Regions from separate parts of the Blautia sp. An46 genome, predicted to be linked through region 1. Evidence: a T-box and tRNA genes for the amino acid it is inferred to sense, from the RefSeq annotation. Region 1 holds a T-box; the other holds one or more tRNA genes.
What was found. The T-box of region 1 lies ahead of tyrS (tyrosine--tRNA ligase). A T-box ahead of a tRNA ligase gene usually reads a tRNA of that ligase, here a tRNA-Tyr.
Positions count from the first base shown of each region.

Region 2: it encodes a tRNA-Tyr, which carries the amino acid that the T-box ahead of tyrS (tyrosine--tRNA ligase) is inferred to sense. The anticodon was not compared.

Region 1 is NZ_NFIF01000010.1:10,642-22,586, reverse strand. It holds gene B5G00_RS09555 (hypothetical protein) at 34-723, opposite strand; gene tyrS (tyrosine--tRNA ligase) at 1,206-2,429, opposite strand; T-box leader at 2,855-3,108, opposite strand; gene B5G00_RS09540 (NAD(P)/FAD-dependent oxidoreductase) at 3,191-4,429, opposite strand; gene B5G00_RS09535 (4Fe-4S dicluster domain-containing protein) at 4,432-4,878, opposite strand; gene cooS (anaerobic carbon-monoxide dehydrogenase catalytic subunit) at 4,895-6,778, opposite strand; gene B5G00_RS09525 (arginase family protein) at 6,862-7,611, opposite strand; gene B5G00_RS09520 (nitroreductase) at 7,625-8,143, opposite strand; gene B5G00_RS09515 (D-alanyl-D-alanine carboxypeptidase family protein) at 8,190-9,419, opposite strand; gene scpB (SMC-Scp complex subunit ScpB) at 9,508-10,077, opposite strand; gene B5G00_RS09505 (segregation and condensation protein A) at 10,083-10,838, opposite strand; gene B5G00_RS09500 (DUF4129 domain-containing protein) at 10,885-11,945, opposite strand, start outside.
Region 2 is NZ_NFIF01000022.1:4,130-16,074, reverse strand. It holds gene B5G00_RS15510 (replication initiator protein A) at 1-213, opposite strand, end outside; gene B5G00_RS15505 (cysteine-rich VLP domain-containing protein) at 325-738, opposite strand; gene B5G00_RS15500 (hypothetical protein) at 967-1,230, shown strand; gene B5G00_RS15495 (helix-turn-helix domain-containing protein) at 1,309-2,109, shown strand; gene B5G00_RS15490 (MFS transporter) at 2,190-3,410, opposite strand; gene B5G00_RS15470 (glycoside hydrolase family 13 protein) at 4,605-6,722, shown strand; tRNA gene B5G00_RS15465 (tRNA-Tyr) at 6,900-6,981, shown strand; gene B5G00_RS15460 (TetR/AcrR family transcriptional regulator) at 7,049-7,609, opposite strand; gene B5G00_RS15455 (DegV family protein) at 7,739-8,635, shown strand; gene B5G00_RS15450 (ABC-ATPase domain-containing protein) at 8,746-10,437, opposite strand; tRNA gene B5G00_RS15445 (tRNA-Arg) at 10,510-10,583, opposite strand; gene B5G00_RS15440 (DUF975 family protein) at 10,800-11,474, shown strand; gene B5G00_RS15435 (hypothetical protein) at 11,499-11,945, shown strand, end outside.

The DNA of each region.
Region 1 (11,945 bases):
TCTAATTTGGTAGAATTATAACATATATTTTTCTCATGTCAAGACTTTTGTCTGTTTTTTTCCAATTCTTGCAGATCCTGCCGGCGCCTTGTTCAGACAGAAAAAGAATGGTATCCATACACGCAAAAATTCTGCCTTCTCATCTCTGAAAGAACTGTCAGTGGTTGTTTTTTCTCCATTTTTCCATAATTCTTCCGTCTTTTTTATGCCCTCTTCAAAAAGAAAAATTCCCTTATCTGCTTTTATCTCTCTGTGATCTTCCTCCGCCATAAGCAGACACATGCATATCCGGCTGCTTCTTAAAAGGATATCCCCTTTCTCTTCACCGGCCAATTCCCAAAGACTGGAAAAGAATATCTCTTTTTTCTCTCTCAGATATTCTTCTTCTGCCCGGTATCCGGAACGTATCAGATACCTGAGGCAGACCCAAGACTTTTCTGCCCTTACGTCTTCACAATTCCGCAGATCTTCTAAAAGGCCAAGGACAATTCTGGCACACTTTTTTTCTTCCTTCTTCAGCATTTTCCAGAAAACCGGAGCTTGATAAGCGCTTCTGTCTGCTTTTTCCAGCAGATATTCCCTCCATTCTCTTTTCATATCCCTGATCTTCGCCCTGCAGAGGACATTTCTGGAAAGTCCATACAGAAAAAGATAGGTGATGTCCCGATAATCGCCTCCTTCCTTCTTTGGCAGTCCCTGAAATAAAATACCTTTTTTTAACATAAAACCTCTTTTCCGTCTGCAGTGCATTTCTCAAAGGTGAGAATACTTTTTTGCAGTATATGGCTGATAGAAAAATTTTCCCTGGAATTTTTCAGAATCTGAAAGATCTCTTTTAAAAGAGAATAGATAAGCAAAAAGACCTGTGAAATGATGAAAAATCAGAAATCCTGTATTTTCCGGCTGAAAAATGAAATGCAGATACAGACTTGTTATTTGTCAGCCTCTCTGATCCTCAGTCTACTACAATCAGATCCGAAAAACAACTGGCAGATTTGCCAAAAATTCCCTGCACTTTTCTGCAAAAGAAAAGAAGCTGTCTCGTTTAACATATATCAGGAATATTTATACATTTTATGCGAATTTGTCGAGCACAGCTTTGAGACTATAGGCTCAAAGCTGCGCAGGCTGAGCAGCAAAATGTATAAATATTCCCGAATTTGATCAATGTGACAGCTCCCTGCTTTTTCCAAAAATACCTTTTATTATTTTAATGTAATCTTCCGGAAGTTCTTCTTTCCTTTTTTCAGGACAATTCCCTCTCCCTGAAGTTTTTCTCCTGGAACCAGATATTTGATATCTGTAATTTTTTCTCCGTCAATGGCTACGCCTCCCTGTTCAATAGCTCTTCTGGCCTCTGAACGGGAATTAGCCAGTCCGCTTTTGTGCAGAAGGGAGATCAAGTCGATGTTTCCATCTGTAAGCTCAGACTCCTCAATCTGGGCAGAAGGCATATTTGCTGCATTTCCACTGGTAAACAGGGCCTTTGCCGCTTCCTGGGCCTTCTGGGCTTCTTCGGTTCCGTGAACCAGTTCTGTAAGCTCATAAGCCAGGATTTCTTTTGCCGTATTTAACTGGCTGCCTTCCCATTTATCCATCTCATCGATCTGTTCCAGGGGAAGGAAGGTCAGCATACGGATACATTTCAGCACATCGGCGTCTGCCACATTTCTCCAGTACTGGTAGAAGTCAAAAGGTGAGGTCTTGTTTGGATCCAGCCATACAGCCCCGGACTGGGTCTTGCCCATCTTTTTGCCCTCAGAATTCAGAAGAAGGGTAATGGTCATGGCACAGGCGTTCTTGCCCAGCTTTCTCCGGATCAGTTCTGTACCGCCCAGCATATTGCTCCACTGGTCATCTCCGCCGAACTGCATATTGCAGCCATATTTCTGATACAGCATGTAGAAATCATAGCTCTGCATGATCATATAGTTAAACTCCAGAAAGCTCAGGCCCTTCTCCATACGCTGCTTATAGCATTCTGCAGTAAGCATACGGTTTACCGAGAAGTGAGGGCCTACCTCTCTTAAAAAGTCAATGTAATTCAGATCTAACAGCCACTCTGCATTATTTACCATAAGGGCTTTTCCATCAGAAAAATCAATGAATCTTTCCATCTGTTTCTTAAAGCAGTCACAGTTGTGCTGAATAGTCTCCGCCGTCATCATAGAACGCATATCCGATCTTCCGGAAGGATCCCCGATATAACCGGTGCCTCCGCCAATCAGAGCGATAGGCTTATTTCCCGCCATCTGAAGGCGCTTCATCAGACACAGAGCCATAAAATGCCCCACATGAAGGCTGTCCGCCGTAGGGTCAAACCCGATATAAAAAGTTGCCTTTCCGTTGTTGATCAATTCCCTGATCTCTTCCTCATCCGTCACCTGTGCGATCAGCCCCCTGGCCTGCAATTCCTCATAAATTTTCATCTTAGATTCTCCTTTTCTCTTTACTTGACCATGGCAGTATACAAATAACAGCTGCCACAGTTTTTGCTTTTTTCTGAAGGACGCTATCGTCTGTCCGATAAACAGCTCACAAACTTTTATCATTTTCAACTGCCCTCGAAGAATTACAGAGAATATTTGCTATGTTTTCTGCAAATTTGTCGAGCAGGAGTTGTCGCATTAAACATGTGTCAGGAATATTTATGTATTTTATGCGAATTTGTCGAGCACAGCTTTGAGACTACAGGCTCAAAGCGGCGCAGACTGAGCAATAAAATACATAAATATTCTCGATTTTGTTTAATGCGATAGCTCCCCCAGACTGTTCAAGAAAACATAGTAAATATTCTGCAAAACTTTTACAGGGCAGTCCCCACAATGATAAAAAGCCCCCGTCCTTCCTGTTACAAAAGGACGAGAGCTTATAGATTCCCGTGTTACCACCTTTATTCACAGACAGCTCACACTGCCTGCCTCTGCAAGTACAGCTTACGCGATACTCAAAGTGTTGTAACGTACACCAAAACGTCACAGCCTACTCATTGCTTTTCGGTGTGAAGCTCCGGGAGGTATTCGCACTGCAGTTCTCCTGGGCCTCTCATCTGCCGGCTCCTTTCTGTAGGTCTCTCTGCATACTACTTGTTCCCATCTTCGCTTTTCTCATTTACGAAGACCAGTATACAGAAACCTTGCCGGCTTTGTCAAGGGCACTTTAACAACTTGCAATGACGCAGTAATCCGGTTTATCTGCTTATGGCTTTCATTCTCCACTGGTATTCTCCATTGTCCTTAATACCATAGAAATCTCCGAAGTTCAGGTCAAAGATATCTTTCTGGATCCCGGATATGGAAATCTGATTTTTGATCAGATACTGCCATATTCCGCCGTGGGAAATATCTCCCTGGAGAAGAACGCCAACTACCTTTCCATCCCGAAGGACTACACGTTTGTAGTTTCTGGAATCCTCTCTGGCAATGACCACATCGCCCTCCTGAGGAAGGATCACACCTACACACATAGAAACCAGTCCGAAGAAGTTAATGGTATTCTTAATGGCATAACGGTCTGTGTATTCTACATGAGAACCGCACATATTCAGAGCCGCCGTTTCTCCCTGCTTCTGAGCGTTTGGCCAGATACCGGAAAGGCCGGTTACATCACCTGCCGCATATACTCCTTCGGCTCCTGTCTGAAGATAATCGTCTACCTTAATTCCACGGTCAATGACGATCCCTTCTCCTTCCATTCCTGCAACTGCAGACCGGACGCCGGCAGCCACAATGATCAGGTCACAGGCCAGCTTTTCTCCATTATCCAGGACAATCTCATGAATGTTCTTATCTTCTCCCATAATGGTGTCCGCAGCCTTTCTTCCCAGATAGAACCGGGCTCCTGCTCCTTCAAAGCGTTTCTGATATTCAAAAGCCGCCGTCTTATCAAGCTGTACGGGCAGGATCTGGTCTGCCATCTCTACAATGGATACTTTCTTTCCAGTCTCCATCAGACCATAGGCTGCATCCAGACCAACCAGACCGGAACCGATGATCACAATATTTTCCGCATCCTTGGCTAGCTCATCAATAGCCTGGGCGTCTCTTAAATGACGGAGTCCGAAAACATTTTCAGCTTCTCTTAAATTTCCCACCGGTGGGATAAAGCTCTCTGCTCCTGTGGCAATGAGAAGACGGTCATAGCTTACTTCATCTCCCTGGTCGGTATAAACCTTTTTCCCCTGGGTATCCAGACGGTTTACGGTTTTTCCCTGCAGCCAGGTGATCTGATTTTTCTCGAAAAAGTCCGGATCCACAAAGCTGATCCCTGCAGCATCTCTTTCGTGACTGAGATATTTATGAAGCATACATCTGGAATGTACCTGAGTATCTGTAGAGATCACCGTAATCTTTCCATTTTTGTCTGCTTTCCGGATAGTCTTTGCAGCAGTAATGCCTGCTGCTCCTGCTCCTAAGATCACATATTCCATCTCTACACCTCCTCAACCCAGATAGCCTGCTTTGGACAGGCCTTTACGCAGCTGGGATCTTCTCCCTTGTCAATGCAGAAATCACATTTGATCACCTTGCTGCGGGTGCTGTCATCAGGTTTCAGTACGCCGTAAGGACAGTTCATCACGCACATAAAGCAGGAACCGCACTTCTTCTCATCGTACTGTACATGGCCTGTTTCCGGGTCTTTGGCAAGAGCGCCGCTCATACAGGACATGACACACTCCGGCTGGTCACAGTGTCTGCAGAACACCGGAGTATAACTTCCATCAGGATTTTTATAGATAAAATTCCTGGTCTCATTGGCAATGTCTGTGAGATCCAGTGTATAGACATCGCCTTCATCTTTTCTGTGGGCCTGCATACATGCCACGGAGCAGCTCTTGCAGCCGTCGCATTTCGAGGCGTCTATCATTATTCTCTTCATCTTAGGCTCCTGTCTTTTAAATATTTAAACCTGCACGTTTCTCCTCAATGATCTTTTCCAGGATATCTGCACTTGCCTTAGCGTCCGGGTTAATGATCACCTGTCCGCCGGTAAGGCTCTTCATATCTTCCGTAAGAAGTTTCACTGCCAGATCGCTTCCTGTAACGAAAGGCGGCAGTCCTAAATGAAGGGGCAGTCCCAGGGCCAGGCCGAAGCATCCGTCTGCCAGAGCCTGCTCTTCCAGCCACTGTGCGGCAGAAAGTACCAGCGGAAGCTGAGGAATATCGATTCCCAGAGCTTCTGCCAGCTCTGTGGCAACGATTTCCAGACGTCCGATAGCCAGACATGGACCAAAGTTCAGCACTGGAGGAATATTCAGTTTTTCGCAGACTGCACGGAGCTTTGGTCCTGCCAGTTTTGCTGCTTCCGGCGTCATCAGACCGCAGTTTTCGATTCCCCCTGAAGAACATCCTGCTGTGAGAACGATAATGTCTCTGGAGATCAGTTCTTTTACCAGGTCTACTGTAAGAACGTCATGGCCCCCTGCTGTCAGGTTGGAGCATCCTACCACGCCGGCAACACCTTTAATATCTCCGGATACGATAAGGTCGATAAGAGGTTTCCAGTTTCCTCCCAGGAATTCCTTTAAGGAACCTTCGGAAACACCGGTAAGAGTGTGGTCGTTTCCATGTTCCGGCTGAAGATTCATGGTTACTTTGCCTCTTCTTGCTTTATAAGCTTCTACGATCTCGTCAATAATCTCTTCGCTCTGTTTTTCTCTCTCTTCAAATTTGAAAGGTTTCAGCTCTGCATTGGCCTTCTTTGCTACATCATCCAGACAGATCTGTTTGATCATCAGTTCATCACAGATAGGCTCAATGCCTGGAAGAGTACAGTTAAACTCAGAAAGAACAGCGTCAATGCCGCCTGTGGCAAGAACAGCTTCACTGGTGTAGTTGTTTCCTGCATGGCCGTCAAATACTTCTGTATAATGAGCGCCTCTAAGCTGAAGATCCTGTCCCACGCAGGTACAGCCAACCAGCTTAAAGCCTTTGGCTCCTGCTGCCTGAGCTTTTGCAACAGCTTCTTTGGAAGTAAGTCTCTCCTGAAGATCTACGAAAATCGTGTGCTGATGTCCTGTGATCATAATGTTGATATAATCCGGGTCAATCACACGAAGGCCTACCGGTGCCATGCGAAGTTCCGGTTCTCCTAAAAGTACGTCGTTCAGCAGGTTTGTCAGTGTCAGTCCGTAGATACCTGTGGAAATACCCAGTTTCAGGCAGTCTGTATACATATCTACAGGGTCAGAATTCAGGTTTGTGGAACATTTCACCACGCCATGGAACACTTCGCCTTTGGCTCCTCCGGGAAGGATATTCAGTTCCTGCCATCTCTTAAATCTGGGGCCGTAAGCCATTTTTTCTACCAGTTCCATTTTTTCGTATTCCGGTTTATACAGATCGTCCAGGACCATCTGGGCTACCTGTTTTGCAGTATCCCACTTGTCGGTTCCCTGTACACCGAAAATCTCTGCCAGTTTTGCCAGGGATTTCTCCCCTTTGATCTCTCCCTTGATCTCAGCTGTTTTCTTCACATTCAGAGCTGTATTTTCTACAATGTGGATATAGCAGCCGGAACCGCTGGCAACTGCCCGCAGGAAGTTTCTTGCCACGATAACATCTGCAGTAGCACCGCAGATTCCTTTGGGAGCTTTTGGTGTGATCCGGCATGGGCCGTTAGCGCAGAGACGGCAGCACACACCCTGAAGGCCGAAGCCGCATTTGGTGCTCTGTCCTTCTACTCTGTGATGAGAAGTCTCCATGGGAAGGCTGCGGATAAATCCCTCCAAAGGCTTGTCTGCACTGGCACAGGTATTGCATCCATAACACTGGTTCATTTCTTAAATTCCTCCTATGTAAATAATTGTATGTTAAAATTATAACGAATTTGGATTAAATTAGTCAAGTATAACTTGCTTTTTTATTTATTTTTTAAAAAGGATAACAGTTCTCTGTTTGTCCGGGAATTAATCTTCAGCTCTTCTCCTGAAAGAGGCCTGGCTGTATCCGGAGGATTTTCTCCACAGATATCTACTCCCAAGATTTTCCTTTTTTCAAAGGCCAGTTCCAGCCATTTTAAAAGTTGTTCCAGAGAAAGCACTCCCTGGTCCCAGTTGGTCCTGGCATCCTCTTCTCTTAAAACATCTTTATCTATAGAGATGTACAAAGGCACGTCTCTATTTGTCTCCAGAAATTCCAGAAAGAGATTTTCTCCCTTTATCGACAGTTCTTCCCTGCTGATGCAGGTCAGTTTCTCCCTGCCTGGGCCATGATATTCTTCAAAGGCTTTTTCAGGAGGGCCTGCTGCACACATACTGGAAAGGAATGTATGGCTTTCCAGGACCTCTCCAGCCCAGCTGCCGCAGGAAAGCAGCCCGAAAAAGGCTGCCTCCTGCATATCTGTATGATTGTCGAATACCAGAAGGGAAAAAGGCTTCTGGATTTTCTCCAGCCAGAATTTTGTAAGGTAATGATAATTGCCGGAATCCAGAAAATGGATTCCCTGAAAAGGCAGACTGTAAATCTTTTCTTTAATCTCATCCTCTGCCTCCTGGGTACAGTAACAGTTTACTCCCTGAAGCTTTCGAAAATCCAGCCACAAAGCCTCTTCCTCTTTCAAAAAATTTTCTTCCCGGTAGATGCCGGAAAAGTCCATTATGATTGGTTTCATCTTGTTTCTATCCTTAATCCACAAAATGTATCTGCCCTTTTTTCTCAGGATTCTGAGTAACAGGAGTCTTCGCATATCCCAGGGCAGCGATTCCAAATATCACATGATTGTCCGGGATCTCCCAGCCTCTCAAAATAGCTCTCACTTCCTGGACGTCGCAGACATCTCTTACCTGATTGATCCAAACAGAACCAATTCCGAAGGAATGGGCCGCCAGCATAATGTTTTCCATAGCACAGGCATTATCATCCTGAGAGTGGTGATTATCTCTATCATTGGAAGGGATTACCAGGACTTGCGGACTGTACATATCATACCCCTCTCTTCCCAGTTTTTCTCCTACAGCCTTTGCCAGTGCCTGGATCTTAGTCCGGTCTGTAACTACAGTTATCTTCCAGGTTTGTTTGTTCTGTCCACTTGGCGCATAGATCGCAGCTTTTGCAATCTGCTCCAGTTCTTCTCTGGGGATTTCTTTCTCCTCAAAGGCTCTGACACTTCTTCTTGTAAGAATATTTTCCATAGCTGCATTCATCATCCATTCCTCCTATATTCGTAGTTTTATAACTATTTTATCACGGTCACGGAGCAAATACCAGTCTCTTTAAGGTCTCCTCCAGACACCAGGGAAAATCAATTTTTTCCAGAGAAGCCGCCGTATGGATCTCCCTGGTCTTCCAGGTCTGACCATTTACCTGATATAAAATCTCTCCGGCTTTTTCTCCTTCTTTTACTGGTGCCTGAAGGCTCTGCTCTATCTCCACAACCGCCTCCAGTTTTTCGTCTTTCCTGATGAGCATTCCTTCTTCCTGAGAAAGTTCCTCCAGGGAAACCGCCACCTGGGCCGGGACTCCCAGTATCTCCGTCTGTCCATTTTCTACCGGCAGATACTGTGGAATCTGAGGAAGTTCAGCCTGGGCAAAGCTCTGCCAGGTATAGTTTTCCAGTCCGTATTCCATCAGCTTTCTGGTATCTGACCATTTATAATTTTTATTGTTAGGCCAGCCGCAGCCCAGCAGGGCCACGATCAAAGTCCTGCCCTCTCTCTCAAGAGCCCCTACATAACAGTAGCCTGCATCTGCGGTAAATCCCGTTTTTCCCGTCAACGCCCCTTCCATCATGCTCAGAAAAGCATTGTGGTTGGTGCAGGAGATGGTTTTGTTTCCTGAAGAGTCTGTAAAAGTGTAAGACGGCGTACGGGTAATTTCCAGAAACTCTTCCCTGGCAGAAGATTCTCTTATGCAGTAGCGAAGGATTCTGGCCAGATCTTCTGCTGTGGTAGAATGTATCTTTACCCCTTCTTCTGTTTCTGCCTGGGCGTCCAGGCCATTGGGGGTGATAAACCATGTATCCTCACAGCTGATTTCCCTGGCTTTCTCGTTCATCATATCTGCAAATCCTTCTGTGCTTCCCCCGATATGCTCTGCCAGGATCACCGCTGCGTCATTGTAACTTTCCAGCATCAGGGCATAGAGAAGATCTCTGACGCCATAACTCTCGCCCTCTCTGGCTCCCATATGCACTTCCGGCATAGATGCGGCATAGGCAGAAGTTTGGGCTGTCTCCCCTGTCCTTCCCGATTCCAGTACCAGAATACAGGTCATCACTTTAGTGGTACTGGCCATTGGTCTCTGTTCCTCCCCGTTCTTTTCAAAGAGTACCCTTCCTGAATCACCGTCCATGAGCACTGCAGACAGGGCATACAGGCTGTCCGGCTCCTGAACTTCTTCTCCATAGACCTGCCAGGGAAGAAGAATGATCTCCAGGCAGATCAGAATTCCTATTATCCATATTTTCCCAGCTTTTTTCATACCTGTCTCTCCTTCTTATTATAAAGGTTATGAACAGGCCCAAAAAAAGATACCACAAACAGGTCTTCCTCCCGTCTGCAGTATCTCTTTAAACATCAAGCTGAAGCTGGATCTCCTCCTCTGCCTCTGCTTTAAAATCTTCAATCTGTACCGGATCGATCTCCGGCAGGTCGTCCAGACCCTGAACGCCAAAATTTCTGAGAAATTCCTCTGTGGTCCCAAACAAAATCGGTCTTCCCGGAGCATCCAGACGGCCTACCTCTCTCACCAGTCCGTATTCAACCAGCTTATTCACTGCATGGTCACTTTTCACGCCCCGGATTTTCTCAATCTCCAGTTTTGTAACAGGCTGCTTATAAGCAATAATGGACAGAGTCTCCAACATGACATCGGACAGAACCGCCTTCTTAGGCTGAAGTGCCATGGCCACCAGATAATCATAGTATTCTTCCTTTGAACACATCTGAAAGGAGTCTTCCAGCTCAATGATCTTAATGCCTCTGTCTTCTGTCTGATATTTCAGCATCATATTTCGAATGATTTTTTTCGTAGTTTCCATATCATGACCAATAGTCTTGGCAATATCTCTTAATGATACTGCGTCTCCCATGGCAAAGAGTATGGCCTCTATGGCACCCTCGATTTTTTTCAGTTCCATTGATTCTATCCTTTCATGCAGCTTTCAATATAAATTTCCCCGAAAGTTTCTTTCTGGCTGATACGGATTTTTCCCATCTTCATCAATTCCAGGATGGAAAGAAAGGTAACGATCACCTGGACCTTGCTGGACTGTCTTGAGAGCAGATCTCGAAAGCCGAAGTATCTGTGGCTCCTTGCATAGTCCTCTACCTCTTCCATTTTGTCAGGAAGACTGATCTCTTCCTTCTCGATTTTTCCAAATTTGCTCCGGATAGGGTCTACCTTATCCTCCTGTCTGCGGATAACGCTCTGGAAAATATCATTGAGTTTTGCCAAGGTAATGCCCTTCAGAAGTTCTTCCGGGTCCACCGGTTCTCTGTAGGCCAGTACTTCCTTGGGAACCGTAGGGGCTTTATACACATTTTTCGCCGCTGCCGCCATTCGATCCCGGAGTTCATAGGACATGTATTTATACATCTTATATTCCAGGAGCTGACGGACCAGTTCCTCCCTTGGGTCCTCTTCCTCTCCCTCTTCGTTTACCTCTTTCGGCAGGAGCATCCGGCACTTGATAGAAATCAGCGTTGCTGCCATTACCATAAACTCACTCATGATATTCAGGTCTTCCTGCTGCATCTGATGGATATACTCCATGTACTGATCTGTGATCTCAGCAATCGGTATATCATAGATATTCACTTTATTTTTCTCGATCAGATGGAGAAGAAGATCCAGAGGACCTTCAAACACCTGGAGTTTTACCGGAATTCCAGTTCCCATATTTCCTTACCTCTTTTTTTCGCTATGTGCCATTCTACACTATTTTTCAGGAAAAGTCCACCCTCTCCAGCTCCCCCATGCGCCTGGCCTCTTCCTGGGAGCAGGGAGCATTTCCGTATCTGGCCTTTTCGTAAAGGCTGTGAAACTCTTCTCTTTCCTCCCCTTCTGGAAGACCTGCTGCTTCCTCCAGTTCCATGGGGGTGAAGACGGCAGAAGGTTTCCCTTCTCTCATAATTTTTTGCCGGTAAGATTTCCGTATTCTGGCCTCAGGCGTCCTGCCCCAAAAGAATCCCAACCTCGGCATCCGGCTTTTTCCCAGTTTCTCAGTCTTTTCCTTTCTGGAAACATCCAGGCTTTCCAGTATATCCCCATTGACTTCAGTCTCACTGTTATATTTCCTATACAACCAGTAAAGAAACACACAGATTCCTCCCAGGATGGCCAGAACGAATGCTGCGATTAATATTTTTTCCAGCACTTCCCAAATAGCTGTCAGCAGAGGAGAGGGTTCTTCTCCGGCTCCCAGAAAAGGGGGCTGGGCTCCCATATCCTCCTGGGGCAGTTCTTCCGGCTCCGGAGCTTCTCTTTCACCAGACAGGAGCATCGCCAGAAACCGCCTCAGCAGCTCCAGTACAGCCAGGATTCCCCTGTCAATTTCCAGAAAAGGCAGGATAACCATGCAGCCCACAGTCAGTCCTGTGAGAAAGATCAGCATCAGCCGGTTTCCATAAGCAATTCCCTGTTTTGGAAACCGGTATAATTTTTCATGAGCGCCGCAGTATTCCAGAAAACCTTCCCTGTTCCGGCACCACAGAATCAAAAGCCAATAACACCCGGCAAAGACCAGAAACACATTCTGAAAGATTTCCAGCCCATACTCCAGAGCAAAAATATATTCCAGTGCAAAAACCAGCAGGCAGGGATAAGAAGGCCGAAAAAAAGCCTTTCTGTTCCCCTTTATCCTCTGTACAAAAAACAGGGTCAGAAAGAAAAGGACACCCAGAAGAAGACAGCCTCTTTCCCATCCCGCCTTTCCCAAAAGCCAGAAACCTGCCAGAATCAAAAATGATACAGCCAGATAACTCCAGATTTTCTTTCCTCTCATCG
Region 2 (11,945 bases), on a different contig from region 1:
CACCTCGCAGATGGGGTAGTACAGGTAGACCCGCCCGTACTCGTCCGCCCAGCCGTTCTTCCGGGACAACTCCGCCCGGCGCAGGACAAAGGCATACAGCACCTTCGCTTCGTTGCTCAAGGGCTGGAATGTGGGTGCTTCAAAAAGGAAATTGGGGAGCCGGGTGAAACTGAACGCCTTTTCCGGCTGGTGAATATAAATCGTGTTTGTCATAGCGTGTTTTGTGGACGGTTAGAGGCCCGTTTTCCGGGGCGAATGATAAATGATACCAGCCGCCCCGGTTGAGGGCTTGCGGAGCCTTGCAAATCAAGGCTTTTCCCGCTCTTAACTGTCCACAGCAGACCTCCTTTTCCGTTCACTTTCTGTTTTCTGCCGCCTGTGAACTCTGGCGGCGCAGTCCGGGCAGTATTTGCCCCGGTTGGACTTCGGGACGAACACACCGCCGCACTCCGCACAGCGTTTCAAGTCCCTGTCCCGGTAAATCTCCGCTTCCAGCGTCCTGTCCAGCGGCAAGACCGCCCAGCGGAACCACTTGCAGCAGACGGAGAACGAAATCATCTGCGGACAGGCGCAGGTGTCGCCATCGTCCAGCGCAAGGCAGTTTCCGTCCTCGCAGTTGCAGCACTCCCGGCGTATCAGGCCGCTGGCTCGTCTCTTCTGGGGCGGGGTTATGCGGTAGGGGGAGCCGTCCGGCCTGTGTTCCAGCGGCGGCAGGTGTTGATAGGGTCTTTTGCTCATGCGTCCCTCCGTTTTCTTTGGCGTGTTCTGTTTCCAAGGTGCTTGTCCATCGATGAACTATCCCAAGTCTACACCTTTTTGACCGCCTGTGCCGTATATCCAAGAGGTAGGAAATCAGCCTGAAAAACTCCCTATTTCCACGCTCTCGGATTTGTGATATAATCAAAAAAAGATAAAAGACAAATTCAGGTTTCTGGTCTTCTTGCACAAAATAAAGGAGGAGCTATTATGCAAATTGTTTATATTCCAAGCGAATCAATGTCTGTTCAAGGTAAAAAAGATGAAATCTATAAAAGATATGGGAAAGACTGGAATATTAGAGAACAGGGAGGAGGTAACGGAAATTGGTTGTTGACCAGAAAAAGTGATGTGCTTGTAGATGGAAAAAGTTATCGTACTTTTGTACTTGAACACTACGGTAAATCCAAGCTGACAGCGAAGCTTGTTGATAAATTTCGTGAAGATGTAGCAAATGGTAAAATAAAACTGTAAATGCCTATGCCGTTATGCTATGAGCATAGTACATAGCATAACGGCTTCTCTTTCGTTGAGCTAGCAAGGAGGGTGAATATGTCTTTATCCATACAAGAGCGATTAAAAGACCTACGTGTGGAGCGTGGCTTGACGCTGGGGCAGCTTGCGGAGCAGACCGGGCTTTCCAAGTCTGCGCTGGGCAGTTACGAAACGGAAGACTTCAAGGACATCAGCCACTATGCCCTTATCCGGCTGGCGAAGTTTTACGGTGTGACCGCTGATTATCTGCTGGGGCTGTCTGAAATGAAAAATCACCCAAACGCCGATCTTGCAGACCTGCGTTTGAGTGATGAAATGATTGACCTGCTGAAAAGCGGGAGGATAGACAATACCCTGCTGTGTGAGCTGGCGGCGCACCCGGATTTCCCCCGGCTGATGGCTGACCTTGAAATCTATGTGAACGGAACGGCACTGAAACAGGCGCAGGGTGCAAACGCCATAGTGGACACGATGAGCGCAACTGTTATAAAAAAGCATAATCCTGGCATGAGTGATACGCAGTTAAGACAGCTTATCACCGCCCATATTGATGAGGACGAGTTTTGCCGCTATGTGATACAACGGGACATAAACGGGATTGCCCTTGCTCTGCGGGAAACACACAAGGACGATTTTTTCAGCGTCCCAGAGGATAACCCGCTAAAAGAAATGCTGGAAACTGCTGGTGAAATCGTCAGCCAGGACAGCGACACGGAACAAGCGTACTTGGCGTTTATCTGCAAACGGCTCAAGCTGAATTTTAGGAAGCTGTCAGTAGAAGAACGGAAGTGGCTGAAAAAGATTGCGGAAAAATCCGACTTGCTGAAGAATCCAAAACCGCAGAGAGGACGAAGATAAAAAATGCCTGAACGGCGGTTCTGGTTTTTCAGAACCACCATCCAGGCATTTTGTTTAGTAATAGAAAAAGGTGCAGTTGATTATTGCGTATTGTCAATCTCTCTCAAACCGGGTAGTAAAAATACGGCAAGCGCAACGATGATAATGCCAATTCCGCAAATGACAAACCATTTCTCAACTCCCAGCCGCTCCGCCAGAGGCCCGGAAATGACAAGGCCAAACGGCATGGCGAGGGAAGCGGCGCTTGTCAGTAGAGAAAAAACTCTCCCCAGATATTCTGGTTTGACCGTTTCTTGAAAAATCGCATTTTGCACACCGTAAAATGGAGCGGAAATTCCCATAACAGTACAGCACACAACAAAGACAAGAAATGCGTCTGGCGGCAAAAGCCCGGAGAGCATATTGCTAACGCCCATCAGGAGAACGGAAAGACCGATGGTGTACCGCCGTTTCTTAAAACCGCCCCAAATGCTCAGAATGACTCCGCCAAGCAGCATACCAACCGCAAAAGCAATTTCAGCGGCAGAGGCATGGGCCGGTGTTCCTTTGAAGTATGACATACAGATGAGAGGAAAAAGCGTACTGATTGGCATATAAAAGAACATATAAATTACACCAATCCAGAGCAGAGCAAAGAGGCCCCTGTTTTGCTTTAATACCACATACCCCTCTTTCATATCCTGTAAAAACTGTTGTCTTTTCGTTTCTGGACATAGTTCAGGCGTTGGTATGGACGAAATCGCAACAGTCACACAGGCAAGGATTGCACCCACAATATCTAACAATATAATTGCATTAAGAGGCCAAACAGCATATAAAAACGCTGCGGCAGCTGGACTGATAATCGCACTTACTGCTTGCATGGTCTGCGTGTAACCAGCGCATTTTGTAAGTTCCTCTTTTGGCACAATCATAGGTGTTGCTGCGCTGAATGCTGGAGAATGAAAAGCAGTTCCCGCACTTCGGATTAACAGGACAACCATAATAGACCATACGGGCAATTCCATGTAAAACGCCACCAGCGCCAGAATACCGCCAGCGGCGGCAATTATCAAATCCGCACCAATCATTACGCTTTTACGGCTGTGCCGGTCAACAAAAGCACCTGCAAACGGGCCTAAACAGGCTTGCGGCAAAAATCCAATCAGTGTTGCCGCCGTCAATATGATTGCAGAATTAGTTTTCGCAACCAAATAAAAGATAATGGCCATTTGCAAAATACCGCTGCTAATAAAGGATATTGCTTGTCCGGCAAGAAGTGTAAAATAAGTTTTTCTCCATGAATTGTTGTTTTGGGTCATAATGCGAACCTCCTTTTTTATTGCATTGTTCCTTTGTTTCTGCAATAAAAAGCAGGCGTTGTCCCACAGAGAGGGCAGACGCCTGCATAACAACAAAGCACGAAAAAACACCACGATACAGTTCAAAGACTGCTCGTGTCAAACCTACGTGTTCCTTTGCATACGCACGCAAAAAAAGCCCACCATCATGTGGAAAGGTACTTCTACTTTTTATTGCTTATTAGCGTACACAAATTAACACACGTAAGCCTCCTTCCAATCTCAAACTGTCGCACAGTATAACACACATCCGATAGACTTGTCAACCATTTTTAACCTTGTTTTCCATCTTGTTTTTCCATCTCTTACGGGCAGTAGCAAAGCCAGGCGAGCCAGTCAACGGTCAAGATGAACGGCGCTTTCAGCGCCGCCGTTGACAGTCTCGCCCGTCTTTGCTAATGGGTAATCAAGGCGGGAAAGCCATTTTAGGGCTTTCCCGCCCATTTCAATTTTGGGAGAAGAAAGGCCCCAAAATGAACGAGTGCGGCCAAACACTTTTAGGGATTGGCCACCTTGTCCACCCATCCAGCGGGGCGGCGGGGAACGGTCAAGGCCGGGCGTCAGCCCATTCATTTCAGCCTTGACGGTTTCCTGCCGTCCTGCTACTTTTCCCGGAGTGTGGCCACACATCTGGTCACGGTGTCCAGAGCTTTGGGACTTTTTGTCCCATAGACCGGGGGCGGAGGACGAGGGACGGGGGCTTTCATAATACGCCCTGTCTGCTGCTGAAATCAGCCCTTTGTTTCCGGCTTACCAGCCCCAAACAAAGCCCTGCTTTCCTGCCGCGTCAAATGCCCTTGCCCTCCCCGGCGGCAACGGTATTTTCAGGGCAACGCCGACAGAGCGTATAACACACTACACTTTGCTCCGCAAAGTCGTGTGCCAAATGGGGCGCTGCCCCCTTTGGAAACCCCCGCAACAAACAGGTGCTATGCACCCAGCCGGGAGCATAGCGCCGTTTGTTGTCAGCAGCCCGTTTCACGGTCTGCGTGTAGTTCCTTGTAAACTGACCTAAAAAATGTACGAAAAATCCGTGGAAAAAGTAGTTGTATATATGGACTCGGTGGGATAGAATAGTAACATATAATAATATGAAGTAATTCAGCAAAGCAGGAAACACTTATAGGTTTTGCTAAAAGATGGAGAGGATGCAGTATGAATTACGAAAATCTTACGGATGCAAGGAAGATTCAGGAATATGTGACCAATATGAGGCCTACTTTTAATAAACGTGCGGTGTTCAGCGATGAAACGGAAAATTACAGGACCCCGGCAGAACCGGAAGCCGGGGACACAGTGAATATCCGTATCCGCACAAAGAAAAACAATGTGGACTTTGTTTTTCTGGTATATGATGATGTTAGACAGCCTATGAAATGGCTTAACTCAAAAGACGGATTTGACTATTATGGGACGGATGTGAAACTTGGAAATGAGACTATCCGTTACTATTTTGAGATTATTTCCGGAAAAATTCATTGCTATTATAACCAGATTGGAGTGACCAGAGAGATTGACGACCACTACTGTTTTGGTATTGTTCCGGGATTTAAGACTCCTGACTGGGCAAAGGGAGCAGTGATGTATCAGATCTTTGTAGACAGATTCCGCAACGGGGACCCGTCTAATGATGTGGTGTCAGGTGAGTATGCATATATTGATGAACATGTAAAAAAGGTAGAGGACTGGAACCGTCCTCCTCAGGCTATGGATGTCCGGGATTTTTACGGAGGAGATCTCCAGGGAGTTCTGGATAAACTGGACTATCTGAAAGAATTGGGTGTGGATGTGATCTATTTTAATCCTTTGTTTGTATCTCCTTCCAATCATAAGTATGACAGCCAGGATTATGATTATATAGACCCTCATTATGGAAAAATCGTGAAAGACGGGGGAGAGGTCCTGACCGATGGGGATATGGAAAATGCCCATGCTACCAAATATATAGAACGAGTTACAGACAAAGTAAATCTAGAAGCCAGCAATGCTTTTTTTGTCTGTCTTGTGGAAGAAATCCATAAGAGGGGCATGAAAGTAATCCTGGATGGAGTATTTAATCATTGCGGCTCATTTAATAAATGGCTGGACAGAGAGCAGATTTACGAGAATCAGACAGGATATGAGAAGGGGGCTTATATATCTCAGGACAGTCCTTACCGTACTTTTTTCCGCTTTCACAATGAGTATAGCTGGCCCTATAACCAGTTCTACGACGGTTGGTGGGGACATGACACTCTGCCAAAACTGAATTATGAAGAGTCTCCCAGACTCTATGATTATATTATGAGTATTGCCAGAAAATGGGTTTCTCCCCCCTATAATGTGGACGGGTGGCGTCTTGACGTTGCGGCAGACCTGGGACACAGCAATGAGTACAATCATCAGTTTTGGAGAGAATTTCGTCGGAATGTGAAGGAGGCTAACCCTGACGCTCTGATCCTTGCAGAGCATTATGGAGAAGCCAGGTCCTGGCTGGAAGGAGACCAGTGGGACACTGTGATGAACTATGATGCTTTTATGGAGCCGGTAACCTGGTTCCTGACAGGAATGGAGAAACACAGTGATGAATTTAACGAGGGCATGCTGGGAAATAGTGACTGTTTTATCGGCTCTATGAAATATCATATGGCCAGTTTCTATGCGCCTTCGCTGATGACTGCCATGAATGAGCTGTCTAATCATGATCACTCCCGTTTCCTTACAAGAACCAATCATAAAGTGGGACGGGTAGAAAATCTGGGAAGTGAAGCTGCCCAGCAGGATATAAACAAGGCCGTCTTCCGGGAGGCTGTGGTAATCCAGATGACATGGCCGGGAGCGCCTACCATCTATTATGGAGACGAAGCAGGACTCTGCGGTTTTACCGACCCGGATAATCGGAGAACCTATCCTTGGGGAAGAGAAGACCAGGAACTGATCGCTTTTCATAAAGATATCATACGGATACACAAGGAGAATCGTGAATTGCTGAGAGGATCTGTAAAATTTCTGGCAAATGATTATCAGCAGATCAGTTACGGCAGATTTACAGACAGGGAGAAAACTGTGGTGACCATTAATAACAGCGATGAGACGAAGATGGTGGAGCTGTCTGTGTGGGAACTGGGGATTCCAAGATCCAGAACCTGTAAATTCAAACAGCTGATGGTGACTGGAGATTTTGGATACAGTCTTGTAAAGAAAATTCATGAGTGCAGGGCCGGAGTTATCCATCTGGAGGTTCCTTCCCATGGAGCAATCATTGTGAAATGTGTGCTGGATCAGGAAGAATAGAAAGATAGCAGGGTATTTAAATGAGCTGTGGCATTAGTTAAAAGTGAGAATACTTATACATGTTATTACTGATATATGACGAATGCCACAGTTCCTTTTGCAGTCTTTGAAAGAAATGAAAAAAACACTTGCAATTCGGTCAGGGTATGCTATAATTTGTGAGAACTGAAAATTTAGGGGCGATTTCCCGAGTGGCCAAAGGGGACAGACTGTAAATCTGCTGGCAAAGCCTTCGGTGGTTCGAATCCACCATCGCCCATTACACTACAGTGTGCTTCAAGCCGTTGCAAGGAAGGCTTGAAGCATTTTTGATTTTGCTAAGAGGATTACCTCCTTTGTCTGTCATTGAAACGGTTATGCCGCACATGTTCATATATAATAGAGGCGATAACCTGGATGTCTTCTTTCATGTCGTCTTCGATCCAATGCATGAAAATGTTGTAAAGAGCTCCGGAATAGTAGTAGAGATCGTATTTTTCCAGAGCTGATTTTTCCAGAGATTCTGTTACATAAAGCATATATAGATCCAATCCCTGAAGGAGGATTTCCGAGCGGTTGGCCTTTTTCAGGCACAGCACGTAATCTTTGTATTTTTCAAGATATTTCAGACTTCGCAGGATATGGTCGTAGGTCTGGAAATCTGAACGAAAAGAAGGACCTTTTAACTCCTCTGCGTACTCTTTTAAAATCCGGTGCATATAATCAATCAGTATACTGTCTTTGCAGTTGTAGTTGCGGTAATAAGACATCCGGGAAACCCCGGCTTTCTGAGTTAGTTCAGAGATAGAAATCTGCTCATATTCTTTGGTGTGCATAAGTTGGAGAAGGGCATCCATTATACAGTTTTTTGTAAACTCTTTGGAAGGATTTTTCGATGAAGTATTCATGAACAAAATTCTCCTTTTTGTAACAGTTGAGATTTTAAATATTGTTTTTCAGAAAATAAAGTGTTACAATTGTAACATTTACTGTAGATGATAACAGATATTAAAAAGAAAGACAAGGACGGATGAAAAATGAAATTTGGTATTGTCAGCGACAGCTCCTGTGACCTGTCTCTTCAGTATACGGAGCAGGAGAAGGTCTCCATCGTATCTTTTTATGTATCCTTTGATGGGGAAAATTATCTGAGAGAAGGAAAGGATATAGCCATTACGGACTTTTATCAGGAAATGGCAGATAATCAGGACTGCTATCCCAAGACATCTATGCCTTCTGTACAGGATTATATGGATGCCTTTCTTCCCTTTGTAGAAACCAGTACGCCGGTACTGTGCGTCTGCCTGACAAAGAAATTCAGCGGCTCTATGCAGTCTGCAATAAATGCCAGGGAGGAACTGTTGGAAGAGCATCCTGAGGCAGAAATCTATGTGATGGATTCTCAGCTGGTAACTGCGGCTCAGGGGCTTTTTGTGAAAGAAGCGGTCAGGCTCAGGAATAAGGGACTGGATCTGAAAACGGCAGTAAAAGCCCTGGAGAAGATCAGAAATACAGGACATATCTTTTTTACCACAAAGGATCTGAAATATCTGGAACATGGAGGAAGGATCGGAAAGGCGGCTTCTCTGGCCGGGAGTATGCTGAATATAAAACCTTTGCTCCAGTATTATGACGGGGAACTGGGTTCTACAGAGCTTTGCAGAGGCAGAAAGAAATCCTTGTTCAAGGTAGCAGATATGTTTGTCGAGTATCTGGAAAAGAAAAAAATAAATCTTGAGGAGTATCATCTGGTCACAGGCGTAGGTCTGGATGTTCCGGAGTACAAGACCTTTAAAGACTATCTGGGTCAGAAGCTGGCAGAAAGAGGCTACCCGTCAGAAAACTGGCCGCAGATGCGGATAGGCGCTACCATTGGAGTCCATACAGGGCCTTATCCTATTGGAGTAGGAATTTTGAAGAAAGCAGAAGCTTAGAAAGTCTCAGAATAAAGAGGGACCGCTGTGTTTATGCAGACACCGTATAGAGGAAAGTCTGCACAAATACAGCGGCCTTTTTACTCATGACAATAAAAAGTTCCCCGGCATTATCTTCGATAACGATTAAAACAAGAATAAATCTCCTGCTTCCGGGGCATTGCCAGACCACAGGGGATATAAGAGGAAGAGCAGATACCGGCCAGTCCTTTTTCATCCAGCGTCTTTTCCAGAAGGGAAATTACCTGAGAAAGACTTCGCTTATTATCTAAAAGGTGTTCCCTGGCATATTTCAGCAGCTGTCCCAGTGCGGCGGTCTGTTCTGAATCGGCAATCTGTTCGATATATCTTAAATCTATGGTTTCTTTACCCAGAGAGAAAGAATCTTTTCCATGAACTTTCAGCTTTAACTCTTTGTATCCGTCTCCTTTCACCGGAGGCGCTGTCATGACTCTATTAAAATTCGGCATGGCAAAAGCCGGAACATGGGAGAAAGATAGGGGATACTTTCTGCACAGATTTTTAACTTTTTCTGTAATGTCCAGAGTCCGGTAGCTGTCCATCTGGATTACCGTATCTGCAATATGGAAAAAAGCACCTGAACTTCCTGCTACCAGGATAGTGGAAATGCCAGCCTTTTCATATAGGTCCCTTGCTCTTTCCAGAAATGGAGTGATGGGTTCTTTATCTCTGCTTATCACTTCCTGCATAAAAGTATCCCGGACCATGAAATTGGTGGCAGAGGTATCTTCATCCAGAAGCAGGAGCTTAGTTCCAGCTTCCATTCCTTCTACAATTCCGGCGGCCTGAGAGGTGCTTCCGCTGGCATCCAGAGTTGAGAAGCAACGGGTATCCTTTTTATTAGGCAGATCATTGATAAATAGAGAAATATCCACATCTTTGATAAAACGCCCGTCTTCAGAACGAAGCTTCAGTGCAGAAGGTTCCGTGATCACGTATTCTCTCCCATCTCCTGCAATATGATTATAAACGCCTCTTTCTAAGGCGTTCAGAAGTGTGGACTTTCCATGATACCCTCCTCCGGCAATAAGAGTGATGCCATTTGGGATTCCCATTCCACGGATTATACCTTTGTGGGGAAGCTTCATTTCTATCTGGAGTGTTTCCGGGGAAAGAAAGGGGATACTTCCTTTCAAGGGTTTCTGAGAAATACCGCTCTGTCTGGGAAGAATGGAGTGATCAGCCACAAAAGCAGCCAGATTTCTTTTGGGAAGTTCTTTGCGGATATATTCCTGATCTTCTGCGAGAAATACAGTCTCCTCTACGTTTTTTGAAGAAATATTTTTATAGTACAGGCTTTTCTGCACGCAGCGGGGAAGAAAGTCAAACAGGATTTTTTCAAGCTCTGGTGCGTTGATTGTCCTGCCATTTGCAGGGAAGCCGACAGTAAAGCGGACAATGATTTCCTTATCGGTAACCTGACAGGCCGTCCGTTCCAGAATTTCCTGTCCACAGTGGGTAATAGAGATGAGACCGCTTTTGCCGGAACCTTTTGCCCGGAAACTGTAAGCGGAAATTTGCTCTTCAAATTTACGTGTGAGCAGGTCCTGAACAGCAATCCTGGCCGGAGAAGATGAAAAACAGAATTCCGGAAAAGCTGCTCTTTTTCTGGAAACATAAATACTTACGTGGGAAGGAGAGGCAAAAGGGTCGCCCTGTACATGGTCAATAGATAAAAGATAGTCAGGAAATTGATAGATGCCTTTTAAACTTTTATATGCAGGATAGCTTTTTCTGTTTATGGAGGAAAGCTGCTGCCGAAGCTGAGTTGATGTAAGCATATGGAACTCCTTTCATAAATGGTTTTCTGATAAAACAAAAACCCCTATGTCCTGAGACATAAGGGTTGATACCGTGCGTTAGAGGATTCGAACCCCCGGCCTTTTGATCCGTAGTCAAACGCTCTATCCAGCTGAGCTAAACGCACATATGAAATTCGTTGCTGTCCTTAGCAACAGTAATGATTATAAGGGATAAAATTTGAAATGTCAAGATAAAATTAAAAAATATTTTGGAAAAATTTTATGATAATAACAGCTAAGAAGAAATGATGTTTTTCTATGTAATAAAAAATTCACTTTTATACCGGTAGAATACATGTTAGAATAAAACAGTAATATATGATTTGAGAGGAGGGGGTCGTATGTACTGGAACAGAGCGGGTCTGAAAGCAGACGGAAAAGAAAAATTTCGCAGGAACTACGGGAACTGTGTGCTGGTGAGCCTGATCGTTGGTCTGATAACCGGGACCGGAGGGTCTGTCAGCATAGAAAGATGGTTGGAGGATACTACATTTGCCTTATGGTTTCTTATCCCCGGGGCAGTGGTCATTTTAGTACAGATTCTGGTGTTTTCGGTACTGGAAATGGGAGCCTGCAGGTTTTATGTAGAGAACAGGGATTATCAGGCAGGGGTTTCCAAGATCCTTTTTGGGTTTCAGTCCGGCCATTATGGAAATGTAGTGCTTGTAATGTTTCTTAGAAATCTGTTCACATTTTTGTGGACGCTGCTTCTGATCATTCCGGGGATTGTAAAGAGCTATGAGTACAGGATGGTCCCCTATATTCTGGCGGAACAGCCGGATATCAGCAGTACAGATGCCTTTGCTATCAGTAAAGAAATGATGATGGGACAGAAATTGGAAGCTTTCGGACTGGATCTTTCTTTTTTAGGCTGGTGGATCGGATCTGCCTTTACATGCGGCCTTCTGGGAATTTTTTGGGCATTGCCTTATCAGGCAGCCACAAATGCAGAACTTTATGGAGCTTTAAGAGATGACTGGATAAGGAATCACTCCAGCGGAGAAAGCTGGCAGTGAAGGGAAGAAAGGGGAGAATAGATAATGGGAGAAGAACTGGAATTCAGGACCGCAGTAGGCGGTTACAAAAAAGATGATGTACTGGAATATGTAGAAAACATGAATGACAAGCTGTCGCAGATGAGCCGTGCCCATGAAGAGGAAACAAAGAGATATCAGAGCCGCATTCAGGAACTGGAAGAGCTGCTCAGGCAGGAGGAAGAAAACAGCGCAGCTTTGGCAGAGGACCAGGATAAGCGCCTGGAAGGATTGGCCAGGGAAAACAGCCGTCTTCAGGATGCCCTGACTATGGCAGAAGAAAAGCAGAAATTTACCCAGCAGGAATATCTGAAAGCAGAACAGATGAAGAATGCCATTAAAGACAAACTGGCCAGAGAAATCCTTCGCCTTCGGGAAGAAAACAAGGTCCTCCGGGAAAAACTGGAGAAAGCAGAAGGAAATATAGGCAGCAGGGCAGACTATGAAGGCGTA